3 regions of the Bacillus sp. JK106 genome follow, and region 3 is predicted to be linked to each of the others. Evidence: predicted binding sites of a transcription regulator. Region 3 holds the regulator's gene; each other region holds the start of a gene.
What was found. Region 3 encodes Rex, which represses fermentation and respiration genes when NADH is low (regulators of the CRP and FNR family bind a similar motif). Its sites were predicted from a motif close to TTGTGAAATATTTCACAA; they were not measured.

Region 1 (7,850 bases), on a different contig from region 3:
TGAGCAAACGTACGGGGAAAGCCGTAACGATGCGCGACCTGATTGAAGAGGTCGGCCTTGACGCGGTCCGTTATTTCTTCGCGATGCGCAGCGCTGATACGCATATGGATTTTGACTTGGATCTTGCCGTATCAACATCTAATGAAAACCCTGTGTATTATGCGCAATACGCACACGCACGTATTTGCAGCATGCTTCGCCAAGGGGAGGAGCAGGGACTTAAACCGGCGGCAGATCTTGATTTCAGCCATATTCAATCAGAAAAAGAATATGACCTGCTGAAAACAATCGGCGGCTTCCCTGAGGCAGTGGCAGAAGCGGCGGAAAAACGCATTCCTCACCGTGTCACAAACTATATTTATGATCTGGCTTCCGCTCTGCACAGCTTCTACAATGCAGAGAAAGTCATCGATCCGGAAAATAAAGAGAAGAGCCGCGCGCGTCTCGCTTTAATGAAGGCGACGCAAATTACGCTGAACAATGCGCTTCAGCTGATCGGCGTATCCGCTCCGGAAAAAATGTAATGATGATCAAAGGACAAAGTCTTCGGGCTTTGTTCTTTTTTTTGCATATAAAGCGTGTGATGTAATTCACAATCCCGCACACTGAGTTTTTGTATGATAAGACTGATATTGAATCAGTGAAAGGGGCAAGCCGAATGATCAATCGTCAACATACTCAATTATCGTTGCAGTCATTAAGCTTAGTGGCAGGGTTTATGGTGTGGGTGCTGATTTCATCGCTCATTTCTCAAATGACATCAGATATTCATTTAAGCAAAGGCGAGATTTCATTGGTGACGGCGATTCCCGTTATTCTCGGATCGCTTCTCCGTATTCCTTTAGGATATTTAACGAACAGGTATGGCGCGCGGCTGATGTTTATGATCAGCTTCATCCTGCTTTTGTTTCCCGTATTTTGGATCAGTATCGCGAATTCTTTATTTGATTTAATCGCGGGCGGCTTTTTCTTAGGGATCGGGGGAGCGGTATTCTCCATCGGAGTGACGTCCCTCCCGAAATATTATCCGAAAGAAAAGCACGGTGTCGTCAATGGGATTTACGGTGCCGGAAACATCGGGACCGCCGTTACTACCTTTGCCGCGCCGGTTATCGCTCAAGCCGCGGGATGGAAAGCAACCGTGCAGATGTATCTTGTTTTGCTGGCTGTTTTCGCATTACTGCACGTTTTGTTCGGCGACCGGCATGAGAAGAAAGTCAAAGTTTCCATAAAGACACAAATGAAAGCCGTTTACCGAAATCATGTGCTGTGGATGTTGAGCCTGTTTTATTTTATTACGTTCGGCGCCTTTGTCGCCTTTACCATCTATCTTCCGAATTTTTTGGTTGAGCATTTTGGGCTGAGCCCTGCGGATGCCGGTCTGCGGACGGCCGGCTTTATTGCGGTCTCTACGCTGCTCAGGCCTGTGGGAGGGTTTCTTGCAGATAAACTGAGCCCGCTCCGCATTCTGATGTTCGTTTTCGCAGGGCTTACGCTGTCAGGCGTCATGCTGTCATTCTCCCCGGCGATCGGCCTTTATGCGTTCGGATCGCTGACGGTGGCAGTCTGCTCAGGGATTGGAAACGGGACGGTATTTAAACTGGTGCCTTTCTATTTTTCGAAGCAAGCGGGGATTGCCAACGGTATTGTGTCTGCCATGGGCGGACTGGGCGGTTTTTTCCCTCCGCTGATTCTGGCAAGTGTATTTCAGGCAACAGGCCAATACGCGATCGGGTTTATGGCGCTTTCAGAGGTTGCGTTAGCCAGCTTTGTCCTTGTGATCTGGATGTATTGGCAGGAAAGAATGAAAACACATACGGAGAAAAACAGTCATAGCCTTGATTCATAATGATCCATTCACAAGATTGTTAATTTTTTCTGGGCGAGTGCAAATCAAGTCACGTTACAATATACATACGCAACGTGACTTTCTTCGAGGTGAGCTCATGAATATTCTCTCTGTCCGAAAATCTGATAAAGAACTTCTTTCCCGCGAACTGCATGAATTGCTGGAATCGATCAGTACGAAAAGGAAAATGAAAAAACACACGTATTTGTTTCAAGAAGGAATGGATGCAGAAGAGCTTTATCTGATTCAATCAGGACTCATTGAAATCGGCAAGCTGACGTCTGACGGAAAAGACCTGACACTTAGAATCTGCCAGAAACACGATATTGTCGGGGAATTGACGCTATTCACAGATGAGCCGAGATATATGCTCAGTGCGAAAGTGTTAGAGGACGGGGAGGTGCTCGTCATTAATAAAAACAAGCTGGAAAAGGAATTGATCCAAAACGGTGTTTTGACGTTTGAATTTATGAAATGGATGAGCACCCATCTGCGAAAAATCCAATCTAAGATCAGGGATCTGCTTCTTCACGGCAAAAAAGGGGCGCTCTATTCCACCCTTATCCGCTTATCAAACAGCTACGGGGTGGAACGAAGCGATGGGATTCTGATTAACATCGTGCTGACAAATCAGGATTTGGCTAAGTTTTGCGCGGCGGCAAGGGAGAGCGTCAACCGCATGCTGGGAGACCTCCGCAAACAAGGGGTTATTTCGATAGACGAAACCGGAAAAATTATTTTGCACAAACGGGACTATTTACGATGTGAGATCGAGTGTGAAAATTGTCCGCTTGAGATCTGCAATATTGACTGAAAAAACAAGGGCAGCCGATGTCCTTGTTTTTCAGCTTGTGATACATATACACATGACGACGAAAAAGAAGCCGGCATTTACGATTTCCAGAATGCCGATTGTTTTCACCGGCCAGTCTCTTCCATGAAAAAACCAGGCCCGCAGACTGCTTGGGATAAAAGCGAGAAACGCCCAGCCTGCCCCGAGAAGGGCCGATAAAAAGGGGAGCAAGAGGTGATATCCCCATGACCAGTAAGCAAACCTTCTGTTTTTTCTCTCCCTTATGACCGATTTCACATAAAAAGAACTCCCGACAAAAAATAAAGCGGATTGCAAGAATAGAAACCAAGCCCAGCCGTCAAGGATTCCCGTTCCCAGCCAGCAGCTCGCAAGCCCGCCCGAACAAAAGAACAGAACACCCGCAATATCATTCGTGAGCGCCCGTTCGTTTTTTCGGCGGGCATAATGCGTATGTATGAGAAACAGCGGCAATAAAAAAACGCCGATCCAGACGAGCTGCGGCTTATGAAAGACAGAAATGATCAAAAAGCAGCAGGCTGGAAAACCGTAATACCATATCCACTTTTGATAGGGCTGAAGCTGTTTCTTTTTCAAAGCGAGCGAAACGGGATAAACCGTCAAGTAAAGGAACAGCCAGCCCAGAAAGAGCGGAATATGCCAGAAAACCGGGCCTCCCTTGACCATGCCGAGTAAAAATGGAATCAGCAGCATCGCCCATGCGCCGTGCTGCTTCGGAATCATCGCCTTCATCGAAACCCTCCTTTTTATTTCATTATAAGTGCAAACACTCTCCTGATAAGTGACCTTTATCATACAAGCTGTGAAATACATCACTGCCGCGCGGGCTCAATCGGGCTACACTAAAGATATCAATAGCACAGGAGGCTTTCCTATGAATCAGTGTGACTATTTATTATTTCTGAAACAACTTCCTATGTTTAATGAAGTGCCTCTGTCCATTGTCGAAACCTTGCTGAAAAACGGGACGTTTATCCGCGGCTCATCTGACCAATCTCCATCCTTTCTTCATTCACAATCCGTTTATATTGTATTGAAAGGCAATATCCGTTTTACGGACAGCAGGCTCCCTGAAGGGTCACAAACCGTTGCGCTGTGGGAAAAAGGCGATGTGTTTCCGATTGATGAAAAAGGCGGGCTCTCTTTATCGCCTTTTATCTCAGTCAATGCCTCACCGGATATTCTGGTACTCCATATTCCATATTCCGTATTTAAGCAAATGATGTCTTACCATCCGCGGCTGCAAATGAACTTTTTGGCGATGCTTCAGCAAAATGTCTTCTGTTCCTATCAGTTGTTTTTGCGGTATCTGCATACATCACGGGATGAAAACGCCGAACCCGGTTCTTAAACAGAACCGGTTTTTTTGATGACGCGGGCGTCCCTATATCGTTTGAAAATCCTTCCTGCTGCTCTGTGTGAACGTTTTGTGAAAAAAGCAGAGTGTGTGACATAGTTCACAAGGTGATGCGCCGTCTCTGTTTATAGTGTACATAGCATCACCTGACTCGGAAGGAGTGAACGATCATGAAGAAAAAGAAAATGAGTCCGTTGCTCAGGAGATTAAACTATTTTTCTCCTATCGAACATCATTCAAATAAACATAGCCAAACGACAAGCGAAGATCGTGATTGGGAGAATGTATACAGAAACAGATGGCAGTACGACAAAGTCGTTCGCTCCACCCACGGCGTCAACTGCACGGGTTCTTGCAGCTGGAATATTTATGTGAAAAACGGAATTGTCACGTGGGAAGGACAAAACTTGAATTATCCATCAACAGGACCGGATATGCCTGATTTCGAACCGAGAGGCTGTCCGCGCGGGGCCAGTTTTTCATGGTACATCTACAGCCCGCTCCGTGTGAAATATCCATATGTGCGAGGTGTGCTGATCAATTTGTGGCGGGAAGCACTGCAGACGCATCAAAATCCGCTGGATGCCTGGAAATCGATCGTTGAAAACCCTGAAAAAGCGAAGTCCTATAAACAGGCAAGAGGGAAAGGCGGATTTGTCCGCGCGGAATGGCCGGAAGTGCTGAAGCTGATTTCAGCCTCTCTGCTGTATACAGTGATGAAATACGGGCCTGACCGGAATGTCGGTTTTTCTCCGATCCCGGCGATGTCCATGATCAGCCACGCATCAGGTTCGCGATTCATGTCTTTAATCGGCGGCCCAATGCTCAGTTTTTATGACTGGTATGCGGATCTCCCGCCGGCATCCCCGCAAATTTGGGGTGACCAGACGGACGTTCCGGAAAGCAGTGATTGGTACAATTCAGGCTATATCATCACATGGGGCTCCAACGTTCCGTTAACGAGAACGCCTGATGCGCATTTTCTGGCGGAAGCCCGCTATAAAGGCGCCAAGGTCATTTCAATCAGTCCCGATTTTGCGGAGTCCTCAAAGTTTGCGGATGACTGGCTGAGCATCCGCCAGGGGACTGACGGAGCCCTGGCGATGGCGATGGGGCACGTCATTATGCAGGAATTTTACGTGAACCAAGAAACTGAACGTTTTATTGAGTACGCGAAGCAATACACCGATTTTCCATTCTTCGTCACTCTGTCAAAAGAGAAGGGCGTGTATACTGCGGGGCGGTTTTTGCATGCGAAAGACATCGGGCGGCAGACAAAGCATGATCAATGGAAGCCTGCGGTCTGGAATGAACAAACAAACGAATTTGCTATACCGCAAGGAACAATGGGCTCCCGCTGGGACGGACAGCAAAAATGGAACCTGCATATGATCGATGAAGACACTGGGGAACCGATTGAACCCCGTCTCTCCGTGCTCGGAATAGAGGACGAAATCGGCTCGGTGCGCATTCCGTATTTTTCAAATGACGGAAACAAAGTGCTTGAGCGGGATCTTCCTATTAAAAAATTGGATCTGAATGGTGAAGAGACGTACGTCACGACCGTGTTTGACTTGATATTGGCAAACTACGGCGTGAACCGGGGCATCGGCGGACAATCAGCCGCATCTTATGATGATCCCCGTCCGTTCACACCTGCCTGGCAGGAACAGATCACGGGAATTAAAAGAGAAGCCGTTATACAGATTGCCAGGGAGTTTGCTCAAAATGCGATCGATACAGACGGCAGATCGATGATTATCGTAGGGGCGGGAATCAACCACTGGTTCAACTCCGACACGATTTACCGTGCGGTGTTAAATCTTGTTTTACTCGTCGGCGCCCAAGGCGTAAACGGCGGAGGCTGGGCCCATTATGTCGGGCAGGAAAAGCTCCGTCCGGCTGAAGGGTGGCAGACGATCGCAACCGCAAAGGACTGGGAAGGCGTGCCTAAACTGCAAAACGGCACCTCATTTTTTTACTTTGCGACAGACCAGTGGCGTTATGAAGACCAGCCGATCAGTGACTTGGCTTCACCGATCGCCGCGTCATCCCGCTACAAGCATCACGCCGATTACAATGTGCTGGCAGCGCGATTAGGGTGGCTGCCGTCCTATCCGACATTCAATCAAAACGGCATCAATCTGTATCAAGAAGCTGAGAAGGCGGGGGCGGCGACACCTGAAGACGTAGGTGCGTACGTGGCCTCACGGCTTCAAGAGAAAAAATTGAAATTCGCGATTGAAGACCCGGACAATGAAGTGAATTTCCCAAGGAATCTCTTCGTATGGCGGGCTAATCTGATCTCAAGCTCAGGAAAAGGGCATGAATATTTTCTCAAGCATCTGCTGGGGACTACGAACGGTCTGATGAATGACGACAGCGACAGCATCCGCCCTGAAGAAATCAAATGGCGGGAACAGGCGCCGGAAGGCAAGCTTGACTTGTTAATCAATCTCGACTTTCGAATGGCCGGTACGGCGCTGTATTCCGATATCGTGCTGCCGGCGGCGACATGGTATGAAAAACACGATCTCAGCAGCACGGATATGCACCCGTTTATTCATCCTTTTGCTCCGGCGATCTCGGCGCCGTGGGAATCGAGGTCAGACTGGGATATTTTCAAAGCACTGTCAAAAGCCGTTTCCGACCTGGCGGAAGAAGTCGAGATGGAGCCGGTGAAAGAGGTAGTCGCGACGCCGCTCCTCCACGACACGATGCAGGAATTGGCCCAGCCGTTCGGAAAAATCAATGACTGGAGCAAGGGCGAATGTGAAGCCATTCCGGGAAAAACGATGCCGAACATCCATGTCGCTGAACGGGATTACAAACACATTTTTCATAAAATGACCGCGCTCGGCCCTCATACGGCTTTAAAACCGAGCGGAACAAAAGGGATGAGCTGGTCGATCGCCGATGAATATGAATCGCTCAAAAAGAGACTGGGAGAAACCGATTCAGACGGCGTTGCCAAAGGATGCCCGAATATAAGTGAAGCAAAGCAGGCGGCAGAAGCGATTTTAACCCTGTCGTCCACCTCAAATGGAAAGGTCGCCGTAAAAGCATGGGAATCGCTTGAAAACATCACAAACCTGAAGCTGAAAGACCTGGCGGAAGAACGCGAGGAAGAATGCTTTACGTTCGAGCAAATTACAGCCCAGCCGAAAACGGTCATCACGTCTCCGGCTTTTACCGGCTCAGAAAAAGGAGGGCGCAGATACTCGCCGTTTACGACGAATGTGGAAAAATTAATCCCGTGGCGGACGCTGACAGGCAGACAATCCTATTATGTCGATCATGAACTGATGATGGAATTCGGTGAAACGATGGCGACATTTAAACCGATCCTCCAGCACCGTCCGTTCCTAAGCAAGCGGCCTGATCAAGAGGGCAAAGAGATCGTTCTTAATTATTTGACGCCGCATAATAAATGGTCCGTTCACAGCATGTATTTTGATTCCCTGCCGATGCTGACGCTGTTCCGGGGCGGGCCGACCGTGTGGATGAATAAAGATGACGCAGAGGACACGGATATCAAAGACAACGATTGGATTGAATGCTTCAACCGAAACGGCGTTGTCGTGGCGAGAGCGGTTTTGTCTCACCGGATTCCTAAAGGAATGGCGTTTATGCACCATGCCCAGGACCGCCACATCAACGTGCCCGGCACAAAACTGACGAATAACCGCGGAGGCACCCATAACAGCCCGACAAGGATTCACGTCAAGCCGACCCAGATGATCGGGGGCTACGCACAGCTCAGTTACGGCTTTAACTATTACGGTCCGACAGGGAATCAGCGCGATCTGAAT
Region 2 (7,850 bases), on a different contig from region 3:
ATTCTCGAAGGCGATTTTTATTTCAGTGTCCGTTTTTTCATCGGAAGGTATTACTGCAAGGGGGAACGTCTGCGCCTTCATTATCAGAGAGAACAGCAATATTGTCAGATCGGCCGGCGTCATCTCCCGCAGCTGAGCACGCTGACCGCGGAAAGGGTATTTCCGGCCATGCTCACGGAGGAAAGCAGAGAAAAGCTCTCAGCCTTGCTTCACGAAGAAGCGGCGCTGCTGTTTCAGAAAGAACCGGAGCTGAAGCATACGATTCAGACTTTTATTGAACATAACTCGAACATGTCGCTCACATCGAAAAAACTGCATTTGCACCGCAACAGTCTTCAATATCGGATTGATAAATTTGCGGAACGCTCAGGTATTGATATTAAGACATATCGGGGCGCCCTGCTGGCTTATTTCATTTGTCTGCAGTATGAAAAATCACATTAAATGGGAAATGTGCACGAAGGCAGCGGACTTTTTTTATGAACATTGCCTATATCCGCCGCCGTCTGACGCTGTTACAATCCTATTTAAGAAAGCGTTTACAAATAAAGGGGGATATACATGGCGGAACTTCGGCTCGAGCATATTTATAAGTATTACGATCAAAAAGAAGCGGCTGTCGATGATTTTAACCTTCATATTAAAGATAAAGAGTTTATCGTGTTTGTCGGTCCGTCGGGGTGCGGCAAGTCGACAACTTTGCGGATGGTAGCCGGGCTGGAAGACATTACGAAGGGCGATTTCTATATCGGTGATACGAGAGTGAATGACATCGCTCCTAAAGACAGGGATATCGCCATGGTGTTTCAAAACTATGCGTTATATCCGCACATGACGGTCTATGATAATATCGCTTTCGGTCTGAAGCTGAGGAAAATGCCGAAACCGGAGATTAAAAAACGGGTCGAAGAAGCGGCGAAAATGCTGGGGCTCACAGAGTATCTGCACCGCAAACCGAAGGCGCTCTCCGGCGGGCAGCGGCAGCGGGTTGCATTAGGGCGGGCGATTGTCAGGGACGCCAAAGTGTTTTTAATGGATGAGCCGCTGTCAAATCTGGACGCAAAGCTTCGGGTGCAGATGCGGGCAGAAATTATTAAGCTCCACCAAAGGCTGCAAACAACCACAATCTATGTGACGCACGACCAAACAGAAGCACTGACGATGGCGACACGCATCGTAGTCATGAAGGACGGAAAAATTCAGCAGATCGGCACCCCGAAAGAAGTGTATGAACATCCCGAAAACGTATTTGTCGGCGGGTTCATCGGCTCCCCGGCGATGAACTTTTTCAAAGGAAAGCTGACGGACGGCGCCATTCAGATCGGTTCAGCCGCTCTCAGCGTGCCGGAAGGGAAAATGAAAATGCTCCGGGAAAAAGGGTATGCCGGCAAAGATATCATCTTCGGCATCCGCCCGGAAGACATACATGACGAGCTGATTGTAGTAGAATCCTATAAGAATTCATCCATCACAGCTAAAATCAATGTCGCGGAATTGCTCGGGTCAGAAATTATGGTTTATTCCCGGATCGGGGATCAGGATTTTATCGCCCGGATTGACGCCCGCCATGACATTCGTGCCGGTGAGGAATTGACCGTCGCTTTCGACATGAATAAGGCTCACTTTTTTGACAGTGAAACAGAAATCAGAATCCGCTCATAACGTAAAGCCGGACAGCTGGATGTCCGGCTTTTTTGATGTAACAATTTATAACGCATAACCGATATAAAAAGTAAATAGAAGACAGAAAGCAGGAAAACGATGAAACGCATGATCATGTGCATGTGCCTTTTGGCTGCCGTGTTTACGCTTGCCGCCTGCTCGGGCCATGAGGCAAGCGCCGAACAAAGCATTCCGAAGGCAGAAGCGCACAGCGAAAAAAAGTCCGTAAAGCGGCAAATCAAAAAAGAGCCGGATACGTCCGCCTGGGTTCAAACGAAAGGGACGGCGAGACTGCCGATTCTGATGTATCACAGCATTTCAGAGGGAAACAGCCTGCGTGTGCCGAAGGAAGAATTCCGGCAGCATATGAAGTGGCTTCATGATCACGGCTATTATACGATGACTCCTGAAGAAGCCTATCTGATGCTGACGGAGGATAAGGAGCCGCGTGAAAAATGTGTTCTGATCACATTTGATGACGGCTATACAGACAATGTGAAAGCAGCCTATCCCATTTTAAAGAAATACAAGATGAAAGCGACAATCTTTATGATCGGAAACTTTATCGGGCATAAGAATCATCTGACTGAGAAGCAGATGAAGGAGATGGCCGCCCACGGCATTTCCATTCAGAGCCATACGATGAACCATCTCGAATTGAACGGGCTCACACCGCAGCAGCAGCGACGTGAAATGAAGGACTCTAAGCGTTTATTTGATCAAATGTTCGGGCAGCGGACGACTATGATCAGCTACCCTGTCGGACGATATAATAAAGAAATATTAAAAGCCGCCGCCTCGTCAGGCTACCGTATGGCGGTCACGACAGAGCCGGGAGCGGCGTCTAGAGATCAGGGGCTTTACGGGCTTCACCGCGTCCGTGTGTCGCCGGGCATGTCCGGCGCGGCATTCGGCTCTTATATTCAAAATGTGATGAAATAACAAAGCCTCCGCATATGCGGAGGCTTTTTTTCAGTTTAATAGAATTGATGAAGCAGCAGAAGGGTGACGCTCACGGTAATCGCTCCGCCGATTCTGGTCGACACTTGGGCGAACGGCATAAGCTCAAGCCGTTCAGCGGCGCTCAAGATCGCGACGTCGCCGGTGCCGCCCTGGCCGGAATGGCAGGCATTAATAACCGCCGTCTCAATCGGGTACAGATTCAGCCATTTTCCGGTCAGAAAACCGACGGCCATCATCGTGACGACGATTGATAAAATGGTAATGATGTTGCTGATCGTAAACGCCGCAATCAGCTTGTCCCACGGTGTCATTGAAACGCCGATCGCAAATAAGAGCGGATAGGTCACGGCTGTCGAGAAAAAGCGCGAGACGCCGAAGGCTCCGTTTTCAATCGAAGCCGGCGCCAGCCTGAACAGCTTAATGAGAACGGCAAGGACGAGCATCACGACAGGAGCCGGAAGCTGAAAGAAATCATGCGCCAGCATGCCGACCAAATAGAGGGAAACCGCTAAAATACCGCCTGAAGCGAAAAAGGACAAATCAAACGTTTTATCATCGGCCGGCTGTTCCAATGCGGGAGCGGAATGATCAGACTTATCAACCTTCCCGTTGCCCGTCCATTCCGGTTTGCGTTTCCCGATGACATTCAGCAAACCCGATAACATAATGGCGCACAGGCTGCCTAGCATGATGGACGGCAGCACAAGCGCAAAGGCGTCTCCCTGGGACATCGGCATAATATCGGAGTAGCCGATGGATAAAGGAATCGCGCCTTCACCGACACCCCCCGCCATAATCGGAACGACGATATAAAGCAGCGTGTGCTGAAAGCCGAGCCCGAGCAGCGTCCCGACGCATAAGCCGACGATGGCGGCCGCGATAGAGCCGGCGATCAGCGGAATAAAAATCTTAACGAAAGCTTTGACGAGCGTCTCTCTTTTCATCCCGAGAATACTGCCGACGACGATACCGGCAATAAATAGATAGAGAAAGTTGGAGCTTTCCGTGAATTCTGTTGTTGAAGTAATAATGTCTTTCGGAAGCAGGTGGTAGTAGACGACAGCGGATGGAATAAAGGTTGCGAGAATCGCAGGGCCGCCGATGGACCGCACGATCGGAATGGATTTTCCGATCTGGCCGAAGGTAAATCCGAAAAAACTCATGACGGCAATTGATGTCAGAATGTCGCTTTTTACATCACGGCTCATGACAAACACCGTAATAAGCAAGAAAAGCAGGATATAGATAGGAAGAGGAATAATGCCGATTCTTATATTCATTGCTCTGGCAAACCAGTTATCAGTCCGTTCCTGTTTTTGGATTGAATCCGCTTGCAATTTTGGTTGAAGTTCTCCCATGCTTGTTCCCCCAGTCGTTATGTAGTGAAAAAATATCCCCATTTAAAGTATACTAAAAAATTTAAATTGTTCATATATTATGAATTTACTAGAGGGCATGCTTTCTTCACATTTTCTTTCTCAAAATGGCGATTTGGCGGGCTTTTTCACCGAGAAAAGCATTTTGTTCGCCACACGAATAAAAAAGAGATACGATATCAAAGGGACAAATATCCTAGGTGCTGACATAAAATCTCTACAAATCCGACAATAATCAGTCACAATTTCATCCTGATTTTAGGTATATTGATCTTTTTTTTTAGGCTGAATCGTTGTAAAGTAATGATATTGAATCATTTCTATGACAGCCGCTGTCCCCCAGGGTGTACAGGCTGATATTTCAATAGTTTTGACGAATTTGTGAAACATTGAGCAAATATATCATTTTTGTGAAATACCGAGCAATGATTTCACTATGTTTGTGAAATGTTGAGCAATTTACCAGATTGGAGGAAAAACATCATGAGTGAGTTGGTATTAGCCCGCATTCAATTTGCATCTACAACATTGTTTCACTTCTTGTTTGTGCCTATGTCTATCGGGCTTGTGTTTATGGTTGCTTTGATGGAGACGCTTTACGTTGTCAAAAAACAAGAGACCTATCTCAAAATGGCTAAATTTTGGGGGCATCTCTTTTTAATTAACTTTGCTGTCGGCGTCGTCACAGGGATTCTTCAGGAATTCCAGTTCGGATTGAACTGGTCTGATTATTCCCGTTTTGTCGGGGACGTATTTGGGGCTCCGCTTGCGATTGAAGCGCTTTTGGCGTTTTTTATGGAGTCTATTTTTATCGGATTATGGATTTTCGGCTGGGACCGTTTATCTAAAAAAGTGCATTTGCTTTGCATTTGGCTTGTATCCTTCGGAACGATTATGTCATCTTTCTGGATTTTGACGGCAAACTCATTCATGCAGGAGCCGGTCGGCTTTACGATTAAAAACGGCCGCGCGGAAATGAATGACTTCGGAGCGCTTTTGACAAACCCTCAGCTTTGGGTTGAATTCCCTCACGTCATTTTCGGAGCGCTTGCGACGGGTGCTTTCTTTATCGCCGGTGTCAGCGCATTTAAATTATTGAAGAAAAAAGAAGTGCCTTTCTTCCATAAATCTTTCAAGCTTTCGATGATTGTCGGTCTGATCGCCGGTATCGGTGTTGCGTTCAGCGGACACATGCAGGCTGAACATTTAATGGAATCACAGCCGATGAAAATGGCGGCCAGTGAAGCGCTTTGGGATGACAGCGGTGATCCTGCCGCGTGGACGGCTTTTGCGAATATTGATACGAATAAAGAAAAAAACACATCAGAAATTTCAATTCCTTACGCACTGAGCTACTTGGCTTACCAGAAGTTCAGCGGCAGTGTGAAAGGGATGAAAACACTTCAAAAAGAATATGAAAAAACGTACGGAAAAGGCGACTATATCCCGCCTGTCAAAACGACGTTCTGGAGTTTCCGCATTATGGCGGGAGCGGGCGCGCTTATGATTTTTGCCGCGATTGCAGGCTTTATTCTGAACCGCCGCAAAAAGCTTCATACGAGCAAGTGGTATTTACGGGGCATGATCGCACTGATCGCATTCCCGTTCATTGCGAACTCTGCCGGTTGGATTATGACTGAAATCGGCCGCCAGCCGTGGACGGTTATGGGGCAAATGACAACCGCACAATCCGTTTCGCCTAACGTAACGACGGGATCTCTGCTGTTTTCAATTATCGGTTTCGGCGTCATGTACTTGATTTTAGGCGCGCTGCTTGTCTTCCTATTCGTTCGTGAAATTAAAAAAGGTGCGGACCATGATGATCACAAGGATGTTCCTGTATCAACGGATCCGTTCAGTCAGGAGGTCTACCATGGGGTCACTTCATGATCTTTGGTTTGTACTCGTTTCAGTTTTGTTTGTCGGATTTTTCTTTTTAGAAGGTTTTGATTTCGGTGTCGGCATTTCGACCCGATTTCTTGGCCATAATGAATTAGAACGCAGAGTGCTGATTAACACCATCGGCCCGTTCTGGGATGCGAATGAGGTATGGCTGCTGACAGGTACGGGAGCGATCTTCGCGGCATTCCCGAACTGGTATGCGACGATGCTGAGCGGATATTATATTCCGTTTATCATCATCCTTCTTGCTTTAATGGGCCGCGGGGTGGCGTTTGAATTCCGCGGAAAAGTGAATCATTTAAAATGGGTCAAAACATGGGACTGGGTGATTTTCTTCGGCAGCCTTATCCCGCCGTTTGTATTCGGCCTTATCTTCACAAGCTTGTTCCGCGGCATGCCGATTGACGGCCATATGAATATGCATGCGGGTTTCTCAGATATTGTGAACGTGTATTCCGTCCTTGGCGGAGCAGCCGTCACCCTTCTTTCATTCCTGCACGGTTTAATGTTTGTCACACTGCGCACGATCGGTGATTTACAAGAGCGTGCGAGAAAAATGGCAAAACGCGTAATCGGTGTTATCTTTCTTGTTGTACTTGCTTTCTTTGCGATGTCTGCATACGATACGGATATGTTTACACGCCGGGCAAACATCACGATTCCGGTATTCGTGCTGATTGTCATCTGCAACGTTCTTGCTGTTGTGTTCATGAGCAAGAAAAAAGACGGCTGGGCATTCGGTATGACCGGCGCGGGTCTTGCTTTGACAGTTGCGATGATTTTTATCTCTCTGTTCCCGCGCGTCATGGTCAGCTCGCTGAAAAGCGCGTATGACTTAACAGTAGCTAACGCGTCATCCGGTGATTATTCACTTAAAGTCATGACAATTGCCGCACTGACTCTGCTGCCGTTTGTCATCGGCAGTCAGATCTGGAGCTATTATGTCTTCCGGAAACGCGTCAGCCATAAGGAGCCTATGACTTATTAATGGGAAAAGACCTGTTTCTTTATAAAGGAATGAAGCGGATTCTTGCGATCATTACGGGATTAACGATTATACAAACGGCCGCCATCATCTTGCAGGCGGAATGGCTGAGCCAGGCGGTAACCGGATTATTTAACGGGAAGCGGATTGCTTCTCTTTATCCGGTTATCGGCTTTTTCCTGCTTGCGTTTTTGGTCCGGCATGCGGTAACAGCGGTCCGGCAGAAAATCGTATACCAATATGCCGCGCAAACCGGCGCAGACTTAAGAAAAAGATTTCTTGAGCAATTGTTCCGTCTCGGCCCCCGCTTTGCGAAAAAAGAGGGGACAGGCCGGATGGTGACGCTGGCGATGGAAGGCATCAGCCAGTTCCGCCGTTATTTAGAGCTGTTTCTGCCGAAAATGGTCAGCATGGCGATTGTGCCGGCGGCCGTTGTTATTTACGTGTTTTTTCAGGATAAAACATCGGCTTTGATTCTGATTCTTGCGCTTCCGATTTTGATTGTATTTATGATTCTGCTCGGACTTGTCGCACAGAAAAAAGCCGATCGCCAATGGAAGTCCTATCAGACGCTTTCCAATCATTTCGTGGATTCGCTCCGCGGACTGGAGACATTGCGGTTTTTAGGATTAAGCAGATCACACAGTAAAAACATCTTTCATGTCAGTGAGAGATACCGCAAGGCGACGATGAGCACGCTCCGGGTCGCGTTTTTATCATCATTCGCCCTGGATTTCTTTACGATGCTGTCGGTGGCGACAGTGGCGGTGTTTCTCGGCCTGCGGCTGATAGACGGACAAATTCTGCTCGGTCCGGCATTGACAGCGCTGATTCTCGCGCCTGAATATTTTCTCCCGGTCCGCGAAGTGGGAAATGATTACCACGCGACGTTAAACGGGCAGGAGGCGGGGAAAACCATTCAAGCGATTTTGGCGCAGCCCGGTTTTAAAGAAGAAAAGCCG
Region 3 (7,850 bases):
CGTTTTTCAGGCCTTCACGGATCATAGCCTGCGCAAGAACTGTTGCAGTTGTTGTACCGTCACCGGCAACGTCGTTTGTTTTGCTGGCTACTTCAGCTACAAGCTTCGCACCCATGTTTTCAAACGCGTCTTCAAGTTCAATTTCTTTTGCGATTGTTACACCGTCATTTGTAATTAACGGAGAACCGAATTTTTTCTCCAGAACCACGTTGCGTCCTTTTGGCCCTAAAGTTACTTTTACAGCGTCAGCAAGCGCATCGACACCGCGAAGCATAGCGCGGCGTGCTTCTTCACTAAACTTAATATCTTTTGCCATGTTAACGAAACCTCCTCGAATTTTTAAAAATATTTATTTGCTTAGCCGATTACAGCTAAAATGTCGCTTTCACGTAAGATTAAGTATTCAGCACCTTCGTATTTCACTTCAGTACCGGCGTATTTTGAGAAGATAATGCGGTCGCCCTCTTTTACTTCTAAAGCAACGCGCTCTCCGCTTTCCAACACGCGACCTGAACCGGCTGCCACGATTTTGCCTTCTTGCGGCTTTTCTTTTGCAGAATCCGGTAATACGATTCCGCTGGCAGTTTTTTCTTCAGATTCTACGAGTTCAATGACAACGCGATCACCTAATGGCTTTAACAATGTAATAACCTCCTCAATAGTATGAATATGTAATTTTAGCACTCAGCTCTAAAGAGTGCTAACACAGTTATTATAATAAAGAATCTCACTTCCAATTTCAAGTCATAAGAATAAAAAATTTTCACGCTTACATGATTCTCTCTCACACTGATTTTCTCCTTTTTTCACGTCAAGTTCACTTGTGTTACAATAAGAACAAATAAGTTGATTTTATAGGATAAAGGAGTACATATCATTTGAGAAAACAGTATTGGTATATCATTTTGACATATGTTATCATGCAGCTTTCCGCATTGATCGGCATTCCTTTAATGTACAAATTCGGCTATGCGGGCGGGCACCCTACGAATGCGAATCTCACCATGGCTCAGGGGATTTATTCCGTCGTAAGCTTTTTTATCTGCCTGATTATCGTTCTCTTGATATTGAGAACCGCGCCGAAGCAGACATTAAGAAACGGGAAGAAAGCATCCGCCGGCATGTCCGTTCTCTGGGCGGTCGCGGGAATATGGCTCGCTTTATTTTCTCAGGGAATCGCCGGGATGATTGAGCAGTATGTCTTTCACGTGGACAGCGGTTCCGAAAACACGAAAGCCATTCTCAACATTATTAAAGCCATGCCGCTCATGATTATCGTTTCTTCTATCGTCGGGCCGATTCTTGAAGAAATCATTTTCCGGAAGATCATCTTCGGTGTATTATATGAAAAAACGAATTTCTTTATCGCCGGACTGATCAGTTCCGTCATCTTCGGCATTGTGCATCAAGACCTCACGCACCTGCTGCTGTATACGGCCATGGGCTTTACCTTTGCGTTCTTGTATGTGCAGACGAAACGGATTATTGTGCCGATATTCGCCCATGTCATGATGAATACCATTGTCGTGGTCATGCAGCTCGGCCCCGCCCAAAAATATATTGAACAGCATAGTGAGCAAATGCAATTAATTATTGGAGGATTGTTTGTATGAGGAACCCAATGACTTGGGGCTTGATTTATTTCGCAGTCGGCTGTATCTTTACGTATTTGGCCGCAAGCTCTCCGGGAAGCATGTGGTCTTTTTATTCCATACTGCTGATGGTTTTCGCCGCTTATAATATCAGCATCTCGTTTAAAATGTTCGCCTTCTCATTTAAAGTGAAGAAAAATCAAAAATAATAAAAGAAAAGCCATTTCTCATCATTGAGAAATGGCTTTTTTTATGCTGATACGTCCTGGTCAGATTCACTGCCGGTCTGCCTTTTCCGATACGCCGCTTTTGAAATCAGGATACTGATTTCGTATAAAATGCAAAGCGGAATGGTAATCATCAAGTGAGACAGCAGCTCAGGCGGCGCAATCATCGCGGCGATCACGAGCAGCACAAAATATGCGTACTTCCTGATCTTCGATAAAAACATCGGCGTGATAACACCGAGTCTCGTTAAAAACATGATCAGCACCGGCATCTGAAACAGCAGCCCGAACGGAATCGTCAGCTGCAGCAGAAAATGAAAGTATTCGGTGATCCCGATCACCTGGTTGACATCCAGGTCATTCGAGACCCGCTTCATAAAATCAACGACCAGCGGAAATAAAATATAATAAGAAAACGACACACCGCCGACAAACAGCACGATCGAAATCGGAATATAGCTGAGTGTTACTTTGCGCTCCTTCTCATACAGACCCGGGCTGACAAACGCCCAAATCTGATAGAGAATAATCGGCGAAGTCAAAATGATGCCGATGATAAACGCGAACTGCAAAAAGATAAACAGCGGATCCGTCAGGTTAAAAGCATTAAGGGTGAGCTCTTTTACTTCATCGGCTTTTTGAAGATACACAATGATAGGTTTTGCCAGAAAAAAGCCGGCAATAAAGAAAACCGTAAAGGATAACGCCACAATCAGCAATCGTTTCCGAAGTTCGGCAATATGCTCCACAAGCGTCATTTGATTCACTCTCATACGCGTCATCCTATCTTACTGTTCTTCTTTCTTTTTTTCCTCTTCTTCACCGGCTAATCCCTTAGTAGCGTTCTTAAATTCACGAAGCGTGTCCCCCGCCGCTTTTCCTAATTCGGGAAGCTTCTTCGGACCGAAAATAATTACCGCCACCACACCGATAACCGCCAGGCTTCCAGGACCGATCATGTGCAGCTCCTCCTTTCGCTATTCAATTTCTTCCAAAACAGAATAATGCTTCAAGAAATAAACCAATGATTGAAGCTCTACAGCTAAATCTATATGATGAATTCGAATGTGATCCGGCACATTCAAACGGGCCGGCGTAAAGTTAAGGATTCCCTTGATTCCGAGCGCCACGAGCCGGTCGGTGATTGACTGGGCGGCAACCGCCGGAACGGTAAGAATCGCCACGGGTTCATCCTTTATGTGAAGCTCTAAATCATCAAGATCAAAGACAGGCACACCGCCTACCTCAGTTCCTATTTTACTCTGATTTACATCAAAAGCCATAGATATTTTTGTGTTATTATTTTTTGTGAAATTATAGTGAAGAAACGCCGTCCCTAAATTCCCGACACCGATCAAAATGACGTTCGTCGTTTCATCCTGATCCAGTGTTTTTCTGAAAAATGACAGCAGGTAATCCACATTATAGCCGTATCCTTTTTTGCCGAGCGCCCCGAAATAGGAAAAATCCCGGCGGATCGTGGCCGAATCGACTTTTACCGCGTCGCTCAGTTCAGCTGATGAAACGCGCTGCTTTCCTGAGGCGTGTAAATTCTTTAAAAAGCGATAATAAAGCGGCAGCCTTTTTGCCGTCGCCTGTGGAATTTTTGATTGATCCTTGTTCATGATTGGTCCTCCACTTTATACTCAGATGCATCTCTTTTAAAATCACCGTTTTTGCCTCCTGTTTTTTCCATGAGGCAGGTCGGGCCGATGACCATTCCTTTATCCAGCGCCTTGCACATGTCATACACGGTCAAAGCGCAGACTGAAGCGGAAGTTAGCGCTTCCATTTCCACACCTGTACTCCCTTTCGTTTTTACGCTTGCCTGTATATGAAGAACGGCTTCGGAATCCTTTTCCTCCCAGCCGAATGAAATGTCGACGCTGCTTAAAGAAAGCGGGTGGCACATCGGAATAATCGCTGACGTCTGCTTTGCGGCCATAATTCCTGCCACCTGTGCGACAGCCAGCACGTCTCCTTTTCCGATCTCGCGGTTTTTGATTCTGCTGTACACGTCATGCTTCATGTGTACGCTGGATATCGCAGCGGCAGTACGGACTGTTGAAGATTTATCGCTTATATCCACCATGCGGGCACGGCCTTCTTCATTAAAATGAGAAAATCCATTCATATTTAAACTCTCCTTACTTCTGATCATACACTATTTTCTCCCTGATGTCTTATCCTATAATGTTCCAATTCTGATGTATTGTTTGCTGACAGCAGGTTGATAAGCTACACTTAACTTATTATAACAGAGGTGAAATAATATGATGATCTTACAAATTAATCAGCTATCCAAATCTTTTGGCGCTGATCCTATTTTAAACAATATAAAGCTTGAAGTCAGATCTCGGGATCGCATCGCCATAGTAGGCAGAAACGGAGCCGGCAAATCAACTCTCCTTAAAATTATCGCAGGTCACCTTTCATATGAAAAGGGTGAATTAATCAAACCGAAAGAATTAACGATGGGATATCTTGCCCAGCACACTGGCTTGGAATCCCAGCTTACCATAAAAGAAGAACTGCTGAGCGTTTTTGATTTCCTGAAAGCAATGGAAAAAGAGATGCGCTCTATTGAAGAAAAGATGGCCACGGCCGCCCCGGCGGAGCTTGAGACGCTGATGAAAACCTATGACAGGCTTCAGCAGGATTTCAAGGATAAAGGCGGCTATCAATATGAAGCGGACGTCCGATCTATCCTTCACGGACTCGGCTTCGGAAAATTTGACGATTCCGTGAAAGTGCAAAGCCTGAGCGGCGGTCAGAAAACAAGGCTTGCGCTCGGAAAACTGCTGCTGACCCAGCCTGATCTGCTTATTCTGGATGAACCGACGAACCATCTCGACATCGATACGCTTACATGGCTTGAGCATTATTTACAGGGATATTCAGGCGCAATCCTGATCGTTTCCCACGACAGATACTTTCTTGATAAAGTCGTCAGCCAAGTGTACGAGGTCTCCCGGACAGAAAGCAAAAAATACCTCGGCAACTACAGCGCCTATTTAGAACAAAAAGCCGAGCAGTATGAGAAAGACCTGAAGCTGTATGAAAAACAGCAGGACGAAATCGCCAAGCTTCAAGATTTTGTCGACCGCAATCTGGCCAGAGCTTCTACAACGAAAAGAGCCCAAAGCAGACGAAAACAGCTTGAACGGATGGACGTCATGGCCAAGCCGCTCGGGGATGAGAAATCCGCCGCCTTCCGTTTTGACATTACAAAACAGAGCGGAAACGACGTCCTGCGCGTACAGGATGTTTCCATCAGCTATGACGGCCAGCCGCCGCTCTTGAAAAACCTGACCTTCGGCATTACAAGAGGCGAAAGCGCCGCCCTCGTCGGACCGAACGGAATCGGCAAATCAACCTTGCTGAAAACGATTATGAACACGATCAGTCCGGAATCCGGGTCGATCACGTACGGTTCCAATGTCACAATCGGCTATTACGATCAGGAGCAGGCTGAACTGACATCGTCCAAACGCGTGCTGGACGAGCTGTGGGAAGAATATCCGGACATGCCGGAAAAAGAAATCAGAACATGCCTCGGCAACTTTCTGTTCAGCGGAGACGATGTCCTGAAACCGGTCCGTTCGTTAAGCGGCGGGGAGAAAGCAAGAGTCGCGCTTGCCAAGCTGATGCTTCAAAAAGCAAACTTTCTCATCCTTGATGAGCCGACAAACCACCTTGACCTGGACAGTAAAGAGGTGCTGGAAAACGCCCTGATCGACTACCCGGGAACACTGTTATTTGTATCGCATGACCGCTACTTTATTAACAGGATCGCCACAAGAGTGCTGGAGCTGTCACCTGATCATGCAGAAGAATATTTGGGAGACTATGACTATTACACCGAGAAAAAAGCACAGCAGCTGGAACTGGAAGAAATGAAGCGGCAGGAAAAGGAGCAGGCTCAGCCTGCCGGCAAGGTCAAACAGGATACGAAAAGAACTTACGAGGAAGAAAAAGAATGGAAGAAGAAAGAACGGCAGCGCCTGAGACGCATTGAAGAAATCGAAGCGGCCGTCTCATCCGCCGAAGAGAAAATCAGTGCCAATGAGGAGCTGCTGTGCGACCCTGACGTGTATCAGGATCATGAAAAAGTACAGACCATTCACGCGGAGAATGAAGCCCTGAATCAAGAGCTCGAAAACTTATTAGCAGAATGGGAGGAACTCTCCTCAGAAGAATAGAAAAAGTCAAGCACCTCTTTAAGGGGTGCTTTTTTATCCACAGCTATCCTCCTTGTCAGCCATTTAAGTAAGCGCTTTATACACACTATCCACAAAATTTTCTGACTTTATCCACTTTACTAACAACTTACAGTCCCTTATCCAGACTGGATTTCTGAATATATTCACAATCCTGTGGATATGTTAGAATTATCTGTTAATAAGTAAAAAAAAGCCTCACGTTTTACAACGTGAGACGATCAAAGGATGTTAATTCCAAACCGGGCTGTCCGTTCATATCGTACGAGCCCCGGATCCCCTTTTCAAAAGCAACGGTTCCGGCAGCCGCAATCATCGCTGCATTGTCCGTGCATAAAGAAAGCGGCGGGATGACAAGCTCGGGATCTCCTGAATGGCTGAATTCCCGCTGCAGTGCGGCTCTCAGCCCTTTGTTAGCGGCTACGCCCCCTGCAAGCAGCACTTGTTTAACCCCGTATTCTTTCGCGGCCTTAGAGGTTTTTGCCGTCAGTACATCAATGACACTCTGCTGAAAGCTTGCGGCAAGATCCTCCGGAGGAATCACCTCATTTTTTTGCGAGGCGTTATGAAGCGTGTTAATCACGGCTGATTTCAGGCCGCTGAAGCTGAAATTGTAAGACCCTTCTTCCAGCCACGCACGCGGAAGCGGAATGGAATCCGTTCCCGCAGCAGCTAGCTTATCAATCTGCGGCCCTCCCGGATAGGGAAGCCCCATCGTTCTTGCCACTTTGTCGTAAGCTTCGCCTGCGGCATCATCCAGCGTTTCACCGATAACCTCGAATGAACCGTGCTCTTTCATATAAACCAATTCCGTATGTCCGCCTGACACAACCAAAGCAAGCGCCGGGAACTGAAGCTCTCCTATCAGCCTGTTTGCATAAATATGGCCCGCAATGTGATGGACGCCGACTAACGGTATTTGATGGGCAAAGCTTAACGCCTTTGCCGCATTGACTCCGATTAACAGGGCTCCGACAAGTCCGGGTCCTTCCGTTACAGCAATCGCATCAAGATCATCAAAGCCCATCTCCGCCTTTGAAAGAGCTTCCTCAATCACAAGGGTAATCTGCTCCACATGATGTCTGGACGCTATTTCAGGCACGACCCCGCCGAAACGTTTATGGCTTTCAATTTGAGAAGCGACAACGTTTGAAATGATGTCTTTTCCGTTTTTCACGACTGAGGCCGCAGTTTCATCACAGCTTGTTTCGATTCCTAATACATAAATATCTTGTTTTTCACTCATGTAATGTCACCCACATTAATAACGCGTCTTCCCCGTTATCTGTATAGTATTGTTTTCTGATTCCTCCGGCCTGAAGACCGAATTTCTTATATAAGGATTGGGCGGGATGATTTGAGACCCTGACTTCGAGAGAGAGCCTTCTTGCCTTTTTTTCTCTGCACAATTCTATCGCAGAGCGAAACAGCGCTTCTCCCAACGATTGGCCCCGATATTCCGGCTTAATGGCTATGTTCGTAATCTGCGCGTCATCTATAATAATCCAGATTCCGCAATACCCCGCCAGACAGCCGTCCTTTTCAATAACAAGGTAGTGGGCATACGGATTTTCCAAAAGCTCATGATAAAATGAATCCTTCGTCCATGGAGAAGTAAAGGATGCTGTTTCAATTTCATAAATTTGATCAATATCTTCCGGCCGCATGCTTCGAATCGCCGTTTTCGTTTTCATCCCTATCACCCTATTTTTGAGATTCCATCCATTTCGCTTCAGCCTCTGCCAGACGCAAATAATCCGGAACAAGGCTGTGGACATCCGTTTCTTCTTTTTCCAAGCCTAAAAACGCCA

Region 1: ACWJJS_RS01900 (YwiC-like family protein) is a predicted target of Rex. The motif match lies at 3,482-3,499, and genes of this name have one in related genera.
Region 2: ACWJJS_RS01125 (cytochrome ubiquinol oxidase subunit I) is a predicted target of Rex. The motif match lies at 4,381-4,398, and genes of this name have one in related genera.

The regions. Positions count from the first base shown of each region.
Region 1 is NZ_JBSJQC010000001.1:361,976-369,825, forward strand. Features, by position in the region: gene argS (arginine--tRNA ligase) at 1-524, shown strand, start outside; gene narK (nitrate transporter NarK) at 659-1,849, shown strand; gene fnr (fumarate/nitrate reduction transcriptional regulator Fnr) at 1,947-2,663, shown strand; gene ACWJJS_RS01900 (YwiC-like family protein) at 2,694-3,413, opposite strand; gene ACWJJS_RS01905 (cyclic nucleotide-binding domain-containing protein) at 3,556-4,032, shown strand; gene ACWJJS_RS01910 (nitrate reductase subunit alpha) at 4,209-7,850, shown strand, end outside.
Region 2 is NZ_JBSJQC010000001.1:216,010-223,859, forward strand. Features, by position in the region: gene ACWJJS_RS01105 (PucR family transcriptional regulator) at 1-444, shown strand, start outside; gene ACWJJS_RS01110 (ABC transporter ATP-binding protein) at 562-1,662, shown strand; gene ACWJJS_RS01115 (polysaccharide deacetylase family protein) at 1,762-2,604, shown strand; gene ACWJJS_RS01120 (2-hydroxycarboxylate transporter family protein) at 2,640-3,983, opposite strand; gene ACWJJS_RS01125 (cytochrome ubiquinol oxidase subunit I) at 4,485-5,891, shown strand; gene cydB (cytochrome d ubiquinol oxidase subunit II) at 5,875-6,891, shown strand; gene cydD (thiol reductant ABC exporter subunit CydD) at 6,891-7,850, shown strand, end outside.
Region 3 is NZ_JBSJQC010000005.1:2,535-10,384, reverse strand. Features, by position in the region: gene groL (chaperonin GroEL) at 1-316, opposite strand, end outside; gene groES (co-chaperone GroES) at 358-642, opposite strand; gene ACWJJS_RS17465 (CPBP family intramembrane glutamic endopeptidase) at 879-1,613, shown strand; gene ACWJJS_RS17460 (YdiK family protein) at 1,610-1,801, shown strand; gene tatC (twin-arginine translocase subunit TatC) at 1,843-2,601, opposite strand; gene ACWJJS_RS17450 (twin-arginine translocase TatA/TatE family subunit) at 2,608-2,778, opposite strand; gene ACWJJS_RS17445 (redox-sensing transcriptional repressor Rex) at 2,797-3,444, opposite strand; gene moaC (cyclic pyranopterin monophosphate synthase MoaC) at 3,441-3,953, opposite strand; gene ACWJJS_RS17435 (ABC-F family ATP-binding cassette domain-containing protein) at 4,093-6,021, shown strand; gene tsaD (tRNA (adenosine(37)-N6)-threonylcarbamoyltransferase complex transferase subunit TsaD) at 6,245-7,285, opposite strand; gene rimI (ribosomal protein S18-alanine N-acetyltransferase) at 7,278-7,733, opposite strand; gene tsaB (tRNA (adenosine(37)-N6)-threonylcarbamoyltransferase complex dimerization subunit type 1 TsaB) at 7,744-7,850, opposite strand, start outside.